DNA from 4 places in the Janthinobacterium sp. P210005 genome. Region 1 is predicted to be linked to each of the others. Evidence: predicted binding sites of a transcription regulator. Region 1 holds the regulator's gene; each other region holds the start of a gene.
The links. Region 1 encodes FNR, which switches genes on or off when oxygen is low (the NO sensors DNR and NnrR bind a similar motif). Its sites were predicted from a motif close to TTGATNNNNATCAA; they were not measured.
Positions count from the first base shown of each region.

Region 2: a site for FNR is predicted at 2,366-2,379, ahead of VPH40_RS25775 (IPT/TIG domain-containing protein). Genes of this name have one in related genera too.
Region 3: a site for FNR is predicted at 1,248-1,261, ahead of VPH40_RS01250 (PHA/PHB synthase family protein). Genes of this name have one in related genera too.
Region 4: a site for FNR is predicted at 2,588-2,601, ahead of VPH40_RS09995 (universal stress protein). Genes of this name have one in related genera too.

Region 1 covers NZ_JAZARC010000002.1:741,205-745,229, reverse strand. Annotated here, with positions in the region: gene ccoG (cytochrome c oxidase accessory protein CcoG) at 1-836, shown strand, start outside; gene VPH40_RS13330 (FixH family protein) at 939-1,463, shown strand; gene fnr (fumarate/nitrate reduction transcriptional regulator Fnr) at 1,588-2,346, opposite strand; gene VPH40_RS13320 (response regulator) at 2,596-4,025, shown strand, end outside.
Region 2 covers NZ_JAZARC010000008.1:69,902-73,926, forward strand. Annotated here, with positions in the region: gene metH (methionine synthase) at 1-1,959, opposite strand, end outside; gene VPH40_RS25775 (IPT/TIG domain-containing protein) at 2,601-4,025, shown strand, end outside.
Region 3 covers NZ_JAZARC010000001.1:293,592-297,616, reverse strand. Annotated here, with positions in the region: gene gcvA (transcriptional regulator GcvA) at 1-634, shown strand, start outside; gene VPH40_RS01255 (hypothetical protein) at 631-888, opposite strand; gene VPH40_RS01250 (PHA/PHB synthase family protein) at 1,323-3,119, shown strand; gene VPH40_RS01245 (universal stress protein) at 3,143-3,988, shown strand.
Region 4 covers NZ_JAZARC010000002.1:137-4,161, forward strand. Annotated here, with positions in the region: gene VPH40_RS09985 (enoyl-CoA hydratase) at 360-1,136, opposite strand; gene VPH40_RS09990 (MFS transporter) at 1,310-2,518, shown strand; gene VPH40_RS09995 (universal stress protein) at 2,656-3,093, shown strand; gene mltA (murein transglycosylase A) at 3,134-4,025, opposite strand, start outside.

The DNA of each region.
Region 1 (4,025 bases):
GGGAATGGTTCTGGGTCTTGTTCTACAGTCTGGCAACCTACGGCAACGCGGGCTGGCTGCGCGAGCAGGTGTGCAAATACATGTGCCCCTACGCGCGCTTCCAGAGCGCCATGTTCGACCAGGACACCCTGATCATCACCTACGATGCCAAGCGCGGTGAACCACGTGGCGCCATGAGCAAGAAGGCCGGCAACAACGACAAGCTGGGCGATTGCATCGACTGTACCCTGTGCGTGCAGGTGTGTCCGACCGGTATCGATATCCGTAACGGCCTGCAGTATGAATGCATCGGTTGCGCCGCTTGCGTCGATGCCTGCAACAGCGTGATGGACAAAGTCGACCGGCCACGGGGACTGGTACGCTACAGTACCGACCATGCGATGGAAAACAACTTCAATTCGAAGCAGATACGCCAGCGCGCCATGCGCCCGCGCGTCTTGATCTACACTTCCATCCTGGCCCTGATCATCATCGCCGTGTGTACTTCGCTGGCCCTGCGCACGCCCCTGAAAATGGACGTGATCCGCGACCGCGGTTCCATGGGACGCGAAGTGGAAGACGGCATGATCGAAAACGTCTACCGCCTGCAGATCATGAACACGTCGGAGCAAAGCCAGCATTTCAAAATCAGCGCTTCCGGCTTGCCGGGCCTTACCTTGCTGACGCGCGAAGAAGTGACCTTGCAGCCGACGGAAACGCTGGGTTGGCCGATCCGCCTGCGCGTGCCGCACGGCGTGGGAGAGAAGGGCTCGAACAAGATTGCGATCGAATTGCAATCGCTGGACGACCCATCGCTGCATGTGCGTGAAAGCGCGGTATTCATCGTGCCGCGTTAACAAGGAAAGGCGGACGGGGACCGGGTGCCCTCGCCGCCGCCACGAAGTTGCAGGAAGGCCGGTCCCCATGCGGGGACTGGCTGATTAAACAGGAGAAATATCATGTCCGACAGTCTGAAACTGCAAGCACCCGTTGCACCGTGGTACAAGCATCGCTGGCCATGGCTGCTGATGATCGGCCCCGGCCTGTCCGTGGTCGTCGGCAGCTTCATGGGCTATATCGCGTTTACGCAGCCCGATGCACTGGTGGTGGGCGATTATTACAAGCAGGGCAAGGCGATCAACCAGGATTTGAAGCGTGACACGATCGCCAGCGACCTGGCGATGGATACGCGCCTGTCGTATGACGTGGCGCAAGCACGCCTGACCGGTTCCGTGCACAGCTTCGGCAAGGCCTATCAGGCGCCTTTACAGCTGCACCTGGCGCATGCGACCCTGCCGGAAAAAGATATCAAGGTGCTGGTGCAGCCCGATGCGGCCGGCAATTTTTCCGTGGCGCTGCCGATGCTCGAGCGCAGCCGCTGGCAAGTGCTGGTGGAAAACGACAAACGCGAGTGGCGCCTGTCCGGCATCTGGACCTGGCCCCTGCAGCGCAGCATCGCGCTGCATGCGGATGAAGAGCTATAACGTACAGCGCCGGGAAAACCGTAGCGAGCGGCAGTGATTTGTGGTTGAGAAGCGCAGCTGTGCTATAGCACAGCGAGCATCGCAAGCCGCAAAGCGCGACGCGCAGCAGGTTTTGACGGTGCTGTTACTTGCAGACGTCCGTGCCGGCCGTAATGGCTTTCAGCTTGGCCGGCTGCAGGATTTCAATTTCCCGGTTGGAGACGCGCAACCAGCCTTCCTTCTTGAACTTCGACAGCAGGCGGCTGACGCTCTCGATGGTCAGGCCCAGGTAGTTGCCGATTTCCTCGCGCGACATGCGCAGCTGGAAATTGCTGCCCGAATAGCCGCGCGCTTCATAGCGCGACGCCAGGTTGACGATGAAGGCGGCAAAGCGCTGCGTCGCCTGCATATTGCCCAGCAACAGCATGACGCTTTGCTCGCGCGTGATTTCCTGGCTCATCATGCGGTGGAAATGGCGCAGCAGGGTCGGCATATTGCCCAGCAATTGTTCCAGGCTGGAAAACGGGATTTCACACACTTCGCTGTCTTCCAGCGCCACCGCATTACAGTGGTGGCGGTCGGCGCTGATGGCGTCCATGCCCAGCAGTTCGCCCGCCATCTGGAAGCCCGTCACCTGCTCTTCGCCGCCCGGATTGATCTGGTACGTCTTGAAATGCCCCAGGCGGATCGCATACAGGTTCTGGAACGAGTCGCCGATGCGGAACAGCGAGGCGCCGCGCACGATCTTGCGGCGGCGGCCGATGATCTGGTCCAGCCTGTCCATGTCGCCCACATCGAGGCCCATCGGCAGGCACAATTGATGCATGCTGCAGGTCGAGCATCGCGCACGCAACGCCTCCACGTTCACGGTGGGCAAGGTTGGAGTGAGTAGCGCTTCAGTCATGTCGGTACCTTTTAGAAAATGCAACAACAAGTTTACTGCATACAGCCGCATACAGGGTTGCCGTATGCCAATTTCACCGTAAATTCGGCGAATAAACGACGTCCAGCCTTTAATTATATGGCAACATCGTCAAAAGCCCGTAGGGGGCGGGCAATTTGCGCGGCGGCGCTTGCCAAGCTGGGGCATTGATAGGAAAATTCCTGACAGCATTATCTGCCGCCTGTGCCGCCCGGTACTGAAAAGGAAATCATGAAGCCTCTCGGCATTAAAGCAAAAGTCGCGCTGGCCACCAGCCTGACCTCGATCGCCATGATCGCGCTGGTCACCATGATCCAGGTGCAGCACATGCGCGACGACTTCACCCGAGTACTGCTGAGCCAGCAATCGTCCCTGATCACCCGCACCGCCGCCGAGCTCGACGACAAGCTGGGCATGCTGCTGCAGATCGTCACCCTGACGGCCCGACAACAGCCGCCGGAATTGATCGCCCGGCCCGCCCAATTGCGCGAATACTATTCGCGCCGCTCGATGCTGGTGCTGTTCGATGACGTGCTGGTACTCGACGCGCATGGCGCCGTCGTGGCCGACATGCCGGAGGTAGCGGGGCGCGCCGGCATCAACGTCGCCGAGCGCGAGTATTTCCAGACCGTCCTGCGCACGCGCCAGCCCATGATCACCGAACCGATGCTGGGCAAGTCGAGCGGCATGCCCATCGTGCAGATGGTGGCGCCCGTGCTGGCCGCCGATGGCCAGGTGGCCGGCGTGGTGATCGGCGTGCTGCGCCTGTACAAGGACAACCTGCTGGGCCGCCTGCGCTCGGAAAAGATCGGCAAGAACGGCTATTACTTCATCCTCACGCGCGGCGCCGTGCCGCGCTACGTGCTGCATCCCGATACCAGCCGGCTGTTGCAACCGCGCCAGCCGAACGCCAACCTGACGACGACCCGGCTGCTGCAGGAAGATGGCGAAGGCAGCATGGTCAGCACCAACAGCCGCGGCATCACGGCCGTCAACAGCTTCAAGCGCCTGAAATCCGTAAACTGGCTGCTGGCCGCCTCGCTCCCCGTCGAGGATGCCTTCGAGCCGTTCGATGGCGTGCTGTACCGGCTGGTGCTGTGGAGCATCCTCGCCTCGCTGCTGGCCGCCTTTGTTCTGGGCTGGGTCACCGTGCGCCTGCTGTCGCCGCTGGTGCGCCTGCGCGACACCCTGCAAGCCCTGCGCACCAGCGGCAGCCGCTTCACGCCCGTGCCGGTGCAGCAGCGCGACGAGATCGGCGAACTGACGGAAGCGTTCAACGGCCTGATGAGCGAACGCGACCGCCTGCAGCAGGAACTCGAATCGCGCGCGGCGGAACTGGAACAGGAACGCGACCGGGCCGAGGCGGCGAACCGCGCGAAGAGCGATTTCGTGGCCAACATGAGCCATGAAATCCGCACGCCCCTCAATGCCGTGCTGGGCATGGTGTATTTGCTGGGCAATACCAGGCTCGACACGGAACAGCGCAAGTATCTGACCATGGTCAGAGTGGCGGGCCAGTCGCTGCTGGGCATCCTCAACGACGTGCTCGACTATTCGAAGATCGAGGCACGGCGCATGGAATTGTCGCCCGTCGAATTCGACCTCGACGAAGTCATGAATACCCTGGCCACGACGATGACGATGAATGCGGGCGAAAAGGA
Region 2 (4,025 bases), on a different contig from region 1:
CATGCGCTCGGTCGAGTCGTCGCGGCGGTTCAGCACCACGTCTTCCACGCGCTCGCGCAATTCCGGGTCCAGGTTGTCGTACACGCCCACCATGCCGGCGTTGACGATGCCCATGGTCATGCCGGCCTTGATGGCGTGGTACAGGAATACGGTATGGATGGCTTCGCGGGCTGGATCGTTGCCGCGGAAACTGAATGACACGTTCGACACGCCGCCCGAAATCTTCGCGTACGGCAGGTTTTCCTTGATCCAGCGCGTGGCGTTGATGAAGTCGACGGCGTAATTATTGTGCTCTTCGATGCCGGTGGCGACGGCAAAGATGTTCGGATCGAAAATGATGTCTTCCGGCGGGAAGTCCAGCGCATCGATCAATAAATGGTATGCGCGCGCGCAAATTTCGATCTTGCGCTCGAAGGTGTCGGCCTGGCCCTTCTCATCGAAGGCCATGACGATGACGGCCGCGCCGTAGCGGCGGCACAGCTTTGCCTGGCGCAGGAATTCCTCTTCGCCTTCCTTCATGGAAATCGAGTTGACGATGGCCTTGCCCTGCACGCATTTCAGGCCCGCTTCGATGACCGACCATTTCGACGAGTCGACCATGATGGGCACGCGCGAAATGTCGGGTTCCGAGGCGATCAGGTTCAGGAAGCGCGTCATGGCCGCCAGCGAGTCGAGCATCGCTTCATCCATATTGATATCGATCACTTGCGCGCCGTTTTCCACTTGCTGGCGGGCCACGGATAGCGCCTCGTCATATTGCTCGTTGAGAATCATGCGCGCGAACGCCTTCGAGCCCGTGACGTTGGTGCGCTCGCCCACGTTGACGAACAGCGACTCGTCATTGACGACGAACGGTTCCAGGCCCGCCAGGCGCAAGTCGTGCGATGGGGCCGGCACGGTGCGCGGGGTGTTTTTTGACAGCAACTCGCCGATGGCGGCGATGTGCTCGGGCGTGGTGCCGCAGCAGCCGCCCGCCATGTTCAGGAAGCCCGCGTCGGCAAATTCGCGCAGCAGGGCGGACGTGTCGGCTGGCAACTCGTCGAAACCCGTGTCGCTCATGGGGTTGGGCAAGCCCGCGTTCGGGTAGATGCACACGAAGGTGTCTGCGATCTTGGCCAGCTCTTCCGCGTACGGGCGCATCAGGGCGGCGCCCAGCGCGCAGTTCAGGCCGATGGTCAGCGGTTTCGCGTGGCGCACGGAATTCCAGAAGGCGGGCACGGTCTGGCCCGACAAGATGCGGCCCGACGCGTCCGTGACGGTGCCCGAAATCATCAGCGGCAGGCGCACGACATCCGGGTTTTGCTCGTAGAACAGGTCGATGGCGAACAGGGCCGCCTTGCAGTTCAAGGTATCGAAGATGGTTTCCACCAGCAATACGTCGGCGCCGCCTTCCACCAGACCCTGCGTCTGCTGCAGGTAGGCGGCCACCAGTTGGTCGAAGGTGACGTTGCGCGCGGCCGGGTCGTTCACGTCTGGCGAGATCGACGCCGTCTTCGGCGTGGGCCCGAGGGCGCCGGCGACGAAGCGCGGCTTGTCCGGCGTGGAATATTTATCGCAGGCGGTGCGCGCCAGCTTGGCCGCCTGGACGTTCATTTCATAGGCCAGGTGGGCCATGTGGTAATCGTCTTGCGCGATCGTCGTGGCGCCGAAGGTATTCGTTTCGATCAGGTCGGCGCCGGCCGCCAGGTAGCGCTCGTGGATTTCCTGGATGATGTGCGGCTGCGTCAGGGTCAGCAACTCATTATTGCCCTTGACGAACAGTTCGCGCGCGCCACTGTCGGCCGGCGCGGCGAAATCGATGAAGCGGCCGGCGGGGCCGCCGCGGTACGCTTCTTCGTCGAGCTTGTATTGCTGGATGATCGTGCCCATGGCGCCGTCGAGAATCATGATCCGCTGCGCCAGAATGGCGCGCAAGGTGGCTTCGGTCGGGGACATGGCGGGGATCACGGTATCGTTCATTTCATGCTTTCAATAGGCAAACGGGCGGCGGCGCGGCGACAAGACGTTACGAGGCGGATGCGGGTCAGCAGGATCAGCTGACGGAGAGTTGCCGGCCGGGTAGGGCAGGCAGAAGGTGGCAATCGCCTGATTTCACCGGGTCTAAAATTATACGGCATCAGGCTGCTTTGGTTTTAAGCAAAAGCGGCCGTTCGCCCCACGGCAGGCCTTCTTGCAACACATCGCCTGCCGCCACGCCTGCTTCTGAAAATTACATTCCTGAAAATCTTACTCAAAACGTTAATTCTTCCAGCAAAGTTGGCAGAACAATATGGCGTCTAGGCTGTGGAAAAATTTCCACATTATTTGCGCCGCATCAGCATATTTTTAATGAGTCGAATGGCAATAGCTGCAAAGGAAAGTAATTTTGATTTTAGCCAATACAGAGTGAGGGAAATAATGCTCAGAGTAAAGTTTGCCAAGCAGATATTTTAATTATTATCAAAACCAATTGAATCAAAAGCATTAATAGTTGTCTTTGGGAATCGAACTAAACCATAATATTGGTTCTTCGAAATTAAATTCTCACCAAAAGTCACCAATATGTCACATTTATCTCGTGTCCTCCCCGGCATCGCGCTGCATCAACATGGTTGCCAGCCATGAAAAACCATCTGCTTGTCGCATTGTTTGTCATGCTGGGCCTGTCCGCCTGCGGCGGTGGTGGCGGTGGGGGCGGCGACACGGTGGTGGCGACCACGTCGGGCACGCCCGTGCTGCTGCCTGCCGTGACGGCCGTTTCGGCGGCGAATGTCGCCGTCGGTGGCAGCCTGGTGCTTACAGGCACGAATCTGAGCCGCGTGACGGCTTTCCAGGTTGGCGGCGTGACCGTTGCCACCAGCGCCGCCAGCGATACCAGCATCACCCTGACCATGCCGGGCGTGCCCGTATCGGGCGCCTTGAGCCTCGTCAGCGCCAGCGGCACGGCGTCCACCAGCTATAACGTCAATGTGTACCTGCCATTGAGCGTGGGCAGCGTCGCACCGGCGACGGGCGGCGTCGGTTCCAGCGTGACGATCACGGGCGGCGGCATGGGCGCCGTGACGGCGGTGCAGTTTGGCAATGGCGCGGCGGCAACGCCGCAAAGCCAGACGGCCGGCAGCGTGACGGTGCTGGTGCCTGCGGGCGCAGCGACAGGCGCGCTGACGGTGCGCGGTCCCTACAACGATGTGCTCAGCGGCGACACGTACACGGTGCTGGCCAGCGTGACGGTGACGTCGATCACCTCGGCCGTCAACAACGGACGCTTGTCCGTGACGGTGCAGGGCAGCAATCTCGACCAGGTCACTTCGGCGTCGGTGGGTAATACGCCGGCCGTCATCGTCAGCGCCACTGCCAGCCAGCTGCTGCTGTCCGCGCCGGCCGCGGCAACGGGCAACGTGATGCTGGCGGCTGCGTCGCGCATCGCCGTGAATGCGGGCACGGTGTCGGCCTTTACCCTGGGCAGCATTGATTTCGCGCAAGTACTGAATTTGAATGCCAGCAATACGGCCTTGCGCCTGACGCGCGGCAAGCCGGCCGCCGTGCGCGTGTCCGTGCTGGCCGGGCAGGCGGGCCAGTCCAGCCCGGCGGTCACCTTGAATGCGACCGCCGCCAATGGCAGCAACCTGGGCAGTATCGCGATGACGGGGCCGGCGCTCTTGCCGACGACGAAGAACGATGACAGTTTCAACGGCAATTTCAGTGCCGTCCTGCCTGCAGGCTGGATCTTGCCCGGCGTGCGCGTGCGCGTGACGGCCGTCGGCAATGACGGCGTGCAAGTGAGCCAGGAAGCGGCGCCCGTGGTGGCCAGCCTGGCCAAAATTCGTCTGGTGCTCGTGCCCTTGAGCACCGATGATGGCGTGGCGCAACTGCCTGACGCTGAGGTGATCCGCGCCGCGCTGCTGCGCGTGTATCCGTATGCGACGGAAAATATCAGCATCACGACGCGCGCCGCACTGAGCATGCCGGGCAGCAGCACGGCCGACAGCTGGTGGAGCGATGCCCTGGGCAAGCTGGAAAACCGGCGCGCGCTGGAAGACAGCGGC
Region 3 (4,025 bases), on a different contig from region 1:
CGCGCGCCAGACGCTCACCGTCAGCACGGTCGCCACCTTTGCCGCCGCGTGGCTGGTGCCGCGCCTGGGCCGCTTCAACCAGCGCCATCCCCATATCGAGGTGCGCGTGGAAGCGACATCCGCGCTGGTCGACTTGCGCCGCGACCGGGTCGACGTGGCCTTGCGCCACGGCCTGGGCGACTATCCGGGCTTGCAGGTGACGCGTTTGATGGCGCCCGTGCTGGTGCCCGTCGCCAGCCCGTCCCTGATGGCGGGCCAGCCGCCCATCGCCACGCCGGCCGATTGCCTGCGCTACCCGCTGCTGCACGACACGGACCGCGCCGACTGGCCCCTGTGGCTGGCCGCGCATGGCGCGCCGGACGGCAGCGAGGATGCGGCGCGGGCGCTGCGCGGCTCGGCCTTCGAAGATGATTTTCTGTTGATACGCGCGGCCGAGGCGGGCCAGGGCCTGGCCCTGGTGCCGCAGCTGTACGCGCAGGAAGAAATCGCCGCCGGGCGCCTGGTGCAAGTGCTGGACTTGCCGTGGCCCGCGCGCTTTGCCTACTATCTGGTGACGCGGCCCGACGCAGCCACGCGCCCTGCCGTGCAGGCATTCATGGCATGGATTTGCGAGGAAGCGCAGGCCACGCGCTAGAACACATCGCCGCCGGCCGCGCACGACACCACGCCGCACGCGGTGCTGAACAGCACCGGCACGCCGGCGCGTCCCATGGCGATGCAGCTTGCGGCGGGCAGCACGGCCAACAGCAGCGCCAGGTAGGCGAGCGCCTGCAGGCGGCCCAAGGCCGGTCGCACAGCGCCCGCGGTATCGCGCGCCATGCCGCGCCTGAACGCCGTATTGCCCCTGCAGGCATCTGCCCTGCCGCTTGTCATCCAGTTCGTAAGCATGTCCCTCTCCTCGATTCCGGTTACCGGCCTGTCCCGCCGGCTTGAACGGCCTGCACGCCTGCTGCTCAGGCTGTAATGGCATTTTGCTGCATAAATTTACCAAATACAATAAATAAATCCAAAAAGAAACAATTTTTTTGGTTTGCCAGCATGCATCGTGGCGCAAAGAAATCCGCCTTGACAGAGTGTAAAATGGGGTACTGGACACTGGCGCCGCCATCGAGTCCGGGTATCGCCGCATGGAAAATTCAATTTTAATTATTGCAATCAGTAAATTCGTTGGAATGCATTTCGTTTATGCAGCAAACGGACTCTGCCATCCCGGCGGCAGGTTGCCGGCCGCAGGCATCCGGCCAAACTTGATGTAGATCATAATTTTTTGAACAAGCTCTTGCTATCCTGTAAAAAAATGACGGGAGCCCCAGATGAACAAGATGCAGTCGAGCAATGCGGAGCAAAAGTTTGCACACGAGCGCCTGGGCAGCGCCTGGCAAGGCGTGCCGGTTCCCGGCTATCCGGAAAGCGCGCCGGAAGGCGCCACGCTCGACCTGCTGCTGAACGCCTGGCTGGGCAAGTTCACGGGCGGCATTTCGCCGGCCGCGCTGGGCAACGCGTATGCCGACTGGCTCAGCCACCTGGCGCTGGCGCCGTCGAAGCAGCAAACGCTGCTGCAGGAAGCGAGGAAGAAGATCGGCCGCTGGCAGCAATATGCCTGGCAATCGACCCTGACCGGCGGCGCCGCCGAACCGCCGTGCATCGCGCCGCTGCCGCAGGACCGGCGCTTCGACGACCCGGCCTGGCAACGCTGGCCCTACAATCTCGTCTACCAGGGTTTCCTGCTGCAGCAGCAGTGGTGGCACCGCGCCACCACGGGCGTGCGCGGCGTCTCGCCGCACCACGAGGATGTCGTCACGTTTACCGTGCGCCAGTGGCTCGACATGCTGGCGCCGTCGAACTTCCTGCTGACCAATCCCGTGGTGCAGCAAGCTACCCTCGCGAGCGGCGGCGCCAGCCTGGCGCGCGGCATGGTCCACGCGGCCGACGACTGGCAGCGCGCCGCCATGGGCGCCGGCGCGGCCGGCGAAGCCACGTTCAAGGTGGGCGGAAACGTGGCCGTCACGCCGGGCAAGGTGGTCTACCGCAATGACTTGATCGAATTGATACAGTACGCGCCCGCGACAAAGAGCGTGCATGCCACGCCGCTGCTGTTCGTGCCCGCCTGGATCATGAAGTTCTATATTCTCGACCTGTCGCCGCACAATTCGCTGGTGCGCTACCTGGTGGGCCAGGGCCACACGGTGTTCATGATTTCCTGGAAAAACCCGCAGGAAGAAGACCGCGAACTGTCGCTGGAAGACTACCGCCAGCTGGGCGTGATGGATGCGCTCGACGCCGTTGCCCGCATCACGGGCGCGCCGCAGGTGCACGCGGCCGGCTACTGCCTGGGCGGCACCCTGCTGGCGATCGCCGCCGCGACGATGGCGCGCGATGGCGATGCGCGCCTGGCCAGCCTCACCATGTTGGCCTCGCAGGTGGACTTCAAGGAGCCGGGCGAACTGTCGCTGTTCATCGACGACAGCCAGGTCAGCTTCCTGGAAGCGGCCATGTGGAAGCAGGGTTACCTCGATACGAAGCAGATGGCGGGCGCCTTCCAGTTGCTGCGCTCGAACGATCTGATCTGGTCGCGCCGCTTGAACCACTACCTGCTGGGACAAGATGAACAGGATAGCGACCTGATGGCCTGGAACGGGGACGCCACGCGCATGCCCTGCCGCATGCATTCGGAGTACCTGCGCCGCCTGTTCCTGCACAACGACCTGGCCGAAGGCCGCTACCGCACGGCAGGCCGCCACATCGCCCTGCCCGACATCGATGCGCCCATCTTTGCCGTCGGCACCCTGACGGATCACGTGGCGCCGTGGCGCTCCGTCTACAAACTGCAGCTGCTGACCGACACGGACGTCACCTTCCTGCTCACCTCGGGCGGCCACAACGCGGGCGTCGTCTCGCCGCCGGGCCAGCCGCGCCGCAGCTACCAGCTGGCCACGCACCGCCACGACGCGCCCTATGTCGACGCGGACAGCTGGCAGCGCGACGTGCCGCACCATGACGGTTCCTGGTGGCCCGCCTGGCAAGCCTGGCTGGCGCAGCAAGCGGGTGCGCAAGTGGCGCCGCCGGCCATGGGCCCCGACCTGGGCGACGCGCCGGGCAGCTACGTGCTGCAGACCTGACAACTGACAACCGAGGAAACGCCATGCCCTACACCACCCTGCTGGTCCACGTCGACAATTCCCGCCACTGCGCCCAGCGCATCCGCCTGGCCGTGCGCCTGGCCATCGCCGAAGGGGCGCACCTGATCGGTTCGGCCATGAGCGGCATCTCGCGCTACGCGTATGGCGGCGGCGTCAACGCGCTGCAGTTTGCGCCGGCGCAGATGCAGGCGCTGCGCACCCAGGCCAGCGAAGCCTTGCACGACTTCGAGCGCATCGCGCGCGAGGAAGGCCTGGGCGCCTACGAAACGCGCTTCGTCGACGACGACGCGCAAGGTGCGCTGCTGCTGCAGGCGCGCTATTGCGACTTGCTGATCCTGGGCCAGACGGATGCGCAGGATACGCCGTCGCGCGTCATCGCCGGCACGGCCGAATACCTGATGCTCCATTGCGGCCGGCCCGTGCTGATGGTGCCGCACGCGCCCTCCGCCGCGCCGGCCGGCGCCGCGCAGCATCCGCTGCTGGCCTGGAACGGCAGCGCCGAAGCGCTGCGCGCCATCACCGATGCGCTGCCGCTGCTGCAAAAGGCGCGGCAAGTCACCCTGGCCGTCGTCAATTCGCACGCCCAGCCGGCCGCGCACGGCGAGCAGCCGGGCGCCGATCTGGCCCTGTACCTGGCACGCCATGGCGTCAACGTCGAGGTGCTGCAGCACGACACGCCGCCGGGCCAGGACGTGGGCACGGCCCTGCTGGCCATGGCCGCGCAGCGGCGCTGCGACCTGGTCGTGATGGGCTGCTACGGCCACATGCGCCTGCGCGAAGCGCTGCTGGGCGGCGTCACGCGCACGGTGCTGCAAGAGACGACGTTGCCGGTGCTGGTGTCGCACTAGCGCGGCCGGCGGGCCTTCAGCCTTCCTTCACCCGCCC
Region 4 (4,025 bases), 740 kb from region 1:
ACCGGCACCATCATTACTGATGGGTCGCTCACTCAAAAAACTGACAGGCTACTTCCGAAGAAGTATCCTATTTCATTATTTCTTGTGAACATTTGATATATTTTAAGTATTACGCCAATCCGAAGATTGACGCTGCACTTACATCAAATGCCCACACTTATCGACTGTTAATTGTTAAAGAACTGTATTCGGTTACTGCTTTCGCGCTATCGACAAAGCGTTGTGTTTGTCAGCTGCGAAGAAGGAAGAGTATGAAGCGTTTCGGCCATTTCGTCAACCTTCTTTTTTACTACCCAGCCTCGGAAGGCTGTCCCTTTTGTGCCGCAAACCAGTGCGTCTTATCGGGGAGGCGAATCATATCAAAGACCGTCGAAGTTTGGCAAGCGCTTTTCCAAGAAAGCGTGCATGCCTTCTTTTTGTGCAGGCGTACCGAAGGCGGCCTGGAACAAGCGGCGCTCGTAGGCGACACCATCCGTCAAGGTGGTTTCAAAGGCGCGGTTGACGCAATCCTTGATCATCATGGCCACCGAGGTCGGCATGGCGGCAATAGTCTTGGCGGCAGACAGGGTTTCTTCCAGCAACTTATCGGCCGGCACGACGCGCGACACCAGGCCGATGCGCTCCGCCTCGGCGGCATCGATGGTGCGCGCCGTCAACAGCAGATCCATGGCCTTGGCCTTGCCGATGGCGCGCGGCAAGCGCTGCGTGCCGCCCGCACCCGGCGTGACGCCGACCTTGATTTCCGGCTGGCCAAATTTGGCGCTGTCGGCGGCGATCAGGAAATCGCACATCATGGCCAGTTCGCAACCGCCACCGAGCGCATAGCCGGCCACCGCGCCCACCACAGGTTTGCGCACGCGCAAGATATGTTCCCAGTTGCGGCTGATGTAGCCCTGGGTAAAGGTGTCCGGGTAGGTGTAATCGGCCATGGCGGCGATGTCGGCGCCGGCGGCAAACGCTTTTTCGCTGCCAGTGAGCACGATGCAGCCGATATTGTCATCCGCATCGAACTTCAGCAAGGCGTCGCCCAGCTCATTCATCATGTTGTCGTTCAAGGCATTCAAGGCCTTCGGGCGATTCAGGCGGATAAGCGCCACTTTGCCCTGGATATCGATGATCAAGTCTTCGTATTGCATATAGTCTCCTCTGGATGAACACGGTGACAACGATTGTAGCGGCTAACGGCAGCGGCGCGGCAGGTGCGCTGCTATTATTGTGAGCCTGATCATTTCATATCGAGCAAGATATTTTCTCCTCCCTCTTCCAGTACTGCGCCCATTACCTGCGCGGCGACGGCAGCGCCGCCAGCGTGAATTTCCGCCGCCTGTGGTTCAGCAACGGCCTCAATTGCTTCGGCGCCCAGATCACCTCGCTGGCCCTGCCCCTGTGCGCGGTGCTGTTATTGCATGCGACGCCGGAACAGATGGGCGTGCTGGTTGCCTTGCAGGCGCTGCCGTTCGCCCTGTTCGGCTTGCCCGTCGGCGTGCTGCTGGACCGGCGCAGCAAGCATCCGATCATGCTGTTCAGCGAAAGCATGTCCGGCCTGGCCCTGGCCAGCGTGGCAGTGGCCTATTGGTGCGACGTGCTGTCGATGCCGTGGTTATATATAGTGGGGTTCATCATCGGCACGGGCTTCGTCGTGGGTGGCGGCGCCGAGCAGGTGTTTCTGACTTTCCTCGTGGGCCGCGATGGCTTGATCGATGCGCAGTCGAAATTTGCCGCCACCGAATCGGCGTCGCGCCTGATCGGCCCCGGCCTGGCCGGCGTACTGGTGCAAGTGCTGTCCGCACCCGTCGCCATCCTGTGCACGGCGTGCGGCTATCTGATTTCCGTCTTCAATTTGCGCGCCATGAGCGTGCGCGATCCACGGCCGGCGCCATCCGACAAGCACGCCTTGCGCGACATCGCCGACGGCTTGCTGTTCGTGTGGCGCGAACCGCTGCTGCGCGCGCTGGCCTGGGGCGCCGGCATCTGGCACTTCCTGTTTTACGCCAGCATGGCCTTGATGGTGCTGTTCGCCACGCGCGATCTGGGCATGAGTCCTGGCGTGCTGGGCATGACGCAGATGCTGGGCGGCGCCGGCGTGCTACTCAGCGCCTTCATCGTCAAGCCATTGACGAAGCGCTACGGCGCCGGCCGCACCATCCTGATCGGCCTGGCATCCACCTCCGTGTGCTTTGCCCTGACGCCGACGATTCCGGCAGCACTGTTCGGCAGCGCGGCCGCCAGCGCCGTGGCGTATGCCATATTGATGTTCTTTTTCGATTGCGGCGTGATGCTGTTCTTTATTCCCTACCTGGGCCTGCGCCAGAAGGTGACGCCCGACCCCATGCTGGGCCGCATGACATCGACCATGCGCTTCCTGACGGTGGCGACGGCGCCGCTGGGCGCGCTGGCCGCCGGCTGGATCGCGGAACACTTTGGCGTGCGCAATGGTCTCGCTTGCATCGCGGCCGGCAGCATCCTGTTGACGGTGGCCATGGTATGGGGCACGCCGCTGCGTAGCGTGCGCACCTGAAGCGATGAACGGGCATACACTGTTAAAAGATTGCCTTGGCGACATTATTCACGCCAAAGCCTGTGAGGTTTGATTTATATCAAGGTTTTAATTGATGTAAATCCATAAGCTGTCTGACATCACTTGAGGAGCACGCTATGTTTAACACCATCTTATTTCCCACCGACGGCTCGCCGTTGTCCGACAAAGCCGCCGAGACCGCCCTCGCCTTCGCCCAGCTGAACAAAGCCAAGCTGGTTGCCATCAGCGTGGTGCAGCCCTTCCCGTTCTCGCCGATGGCCGACGGCGGCATCGTGCTCGACGCCAGCCTGTATGAACAGCAGATGCAAGAAGCCTCGCAACGCGCCATCGACAAGATCGGCGCAGCGGCAAGCGCTGCCGGCGTGCCTTTCGAAGGCGTGGTGGCCGTATCGCCGAGCCCGCACGATGAAATCGTCAATGCGGCGCAAACCTACCATTGCGACATCATCCTGATGGCCTCGCATGGCCGCAAGGGCTTGAACAAGCTGTTCGTGGGCAGCGAAACGCAAAAAGTGTTGGCCCACACCCATTTACCCGTCATGGTCCTGCGCTAACCTTGCGCTAGCGCAATCCCCGCCCGGCGCCGCGAGAAACTCAGCGCGCCGGCGCCTGCTTCGGCAACAACACCCACACGGCGCCGCTCTGTTTCATGCGGCCCGCATTCTCGGCAGCTTCCGCGCCAAAGCCAAAGAAATAATCGATCCGGATCGGCCCGCGAATGGCGCCGCCCGTATCCTGCGCCATCACCAGGCGCTGCATGGGAATTTCGCTATTGGCTTGCGTGGTGGACAGGAACACGGGCGCACCCAGCGGCAGGAAGCGCGAATCGATGGCCACCGAGCGCTGCGGCGTCAGCGGCACACCCAGCGCGCCCTTCGGCCCCACTTTCGGATCGGGCAAGCGCTCTTCCTTGAAGAAGACATAGCTCGGGTTGGCGTTGAACAATTCATCCTTGCGCGTGGGATGGCCCGCGATCCACGCCTTGATGCCCTGCGCGGACGCCTGGCTCAGGGTCAGCTCGCCCTTGTCGACCAGGTAGCGGCCGATCGATTTATACGGATGGCCGTTTTGATCCGCGTACGCCACGCGCACGGTTTCCTGCGTATCGGTCAGCTGTACGCGCCCGGAACCCTGCACTTGCAGGAAGAACGCCTCGACTTCGTCATCCACCCACAGCAATTCCTTGCCAGTGACGGACGTGGCGCGCTCGATGTCGGCGCGAGTTGCGTACGGTATCACCTTCTTGCCGACCAGCTTGCCCCGCAAGCGCATGTTTTTCAGCTCCGGATACACGCCGGACAAGTCCACCGAGACCAGATCGTCAGGCACCTTGTACAGCGGTGTCTGGTATGGACCGCCGCGCTTGCGCGCGCCGTGCAGCAATGGCTCGTAATAACCGGTCACCAGTCCAGTATTGGCGCCATCGGCGGTGAGGACTTGATTTGGCACAAAGAAGGTCTCGAAAAACAGGCGGATGGCCTTGTCG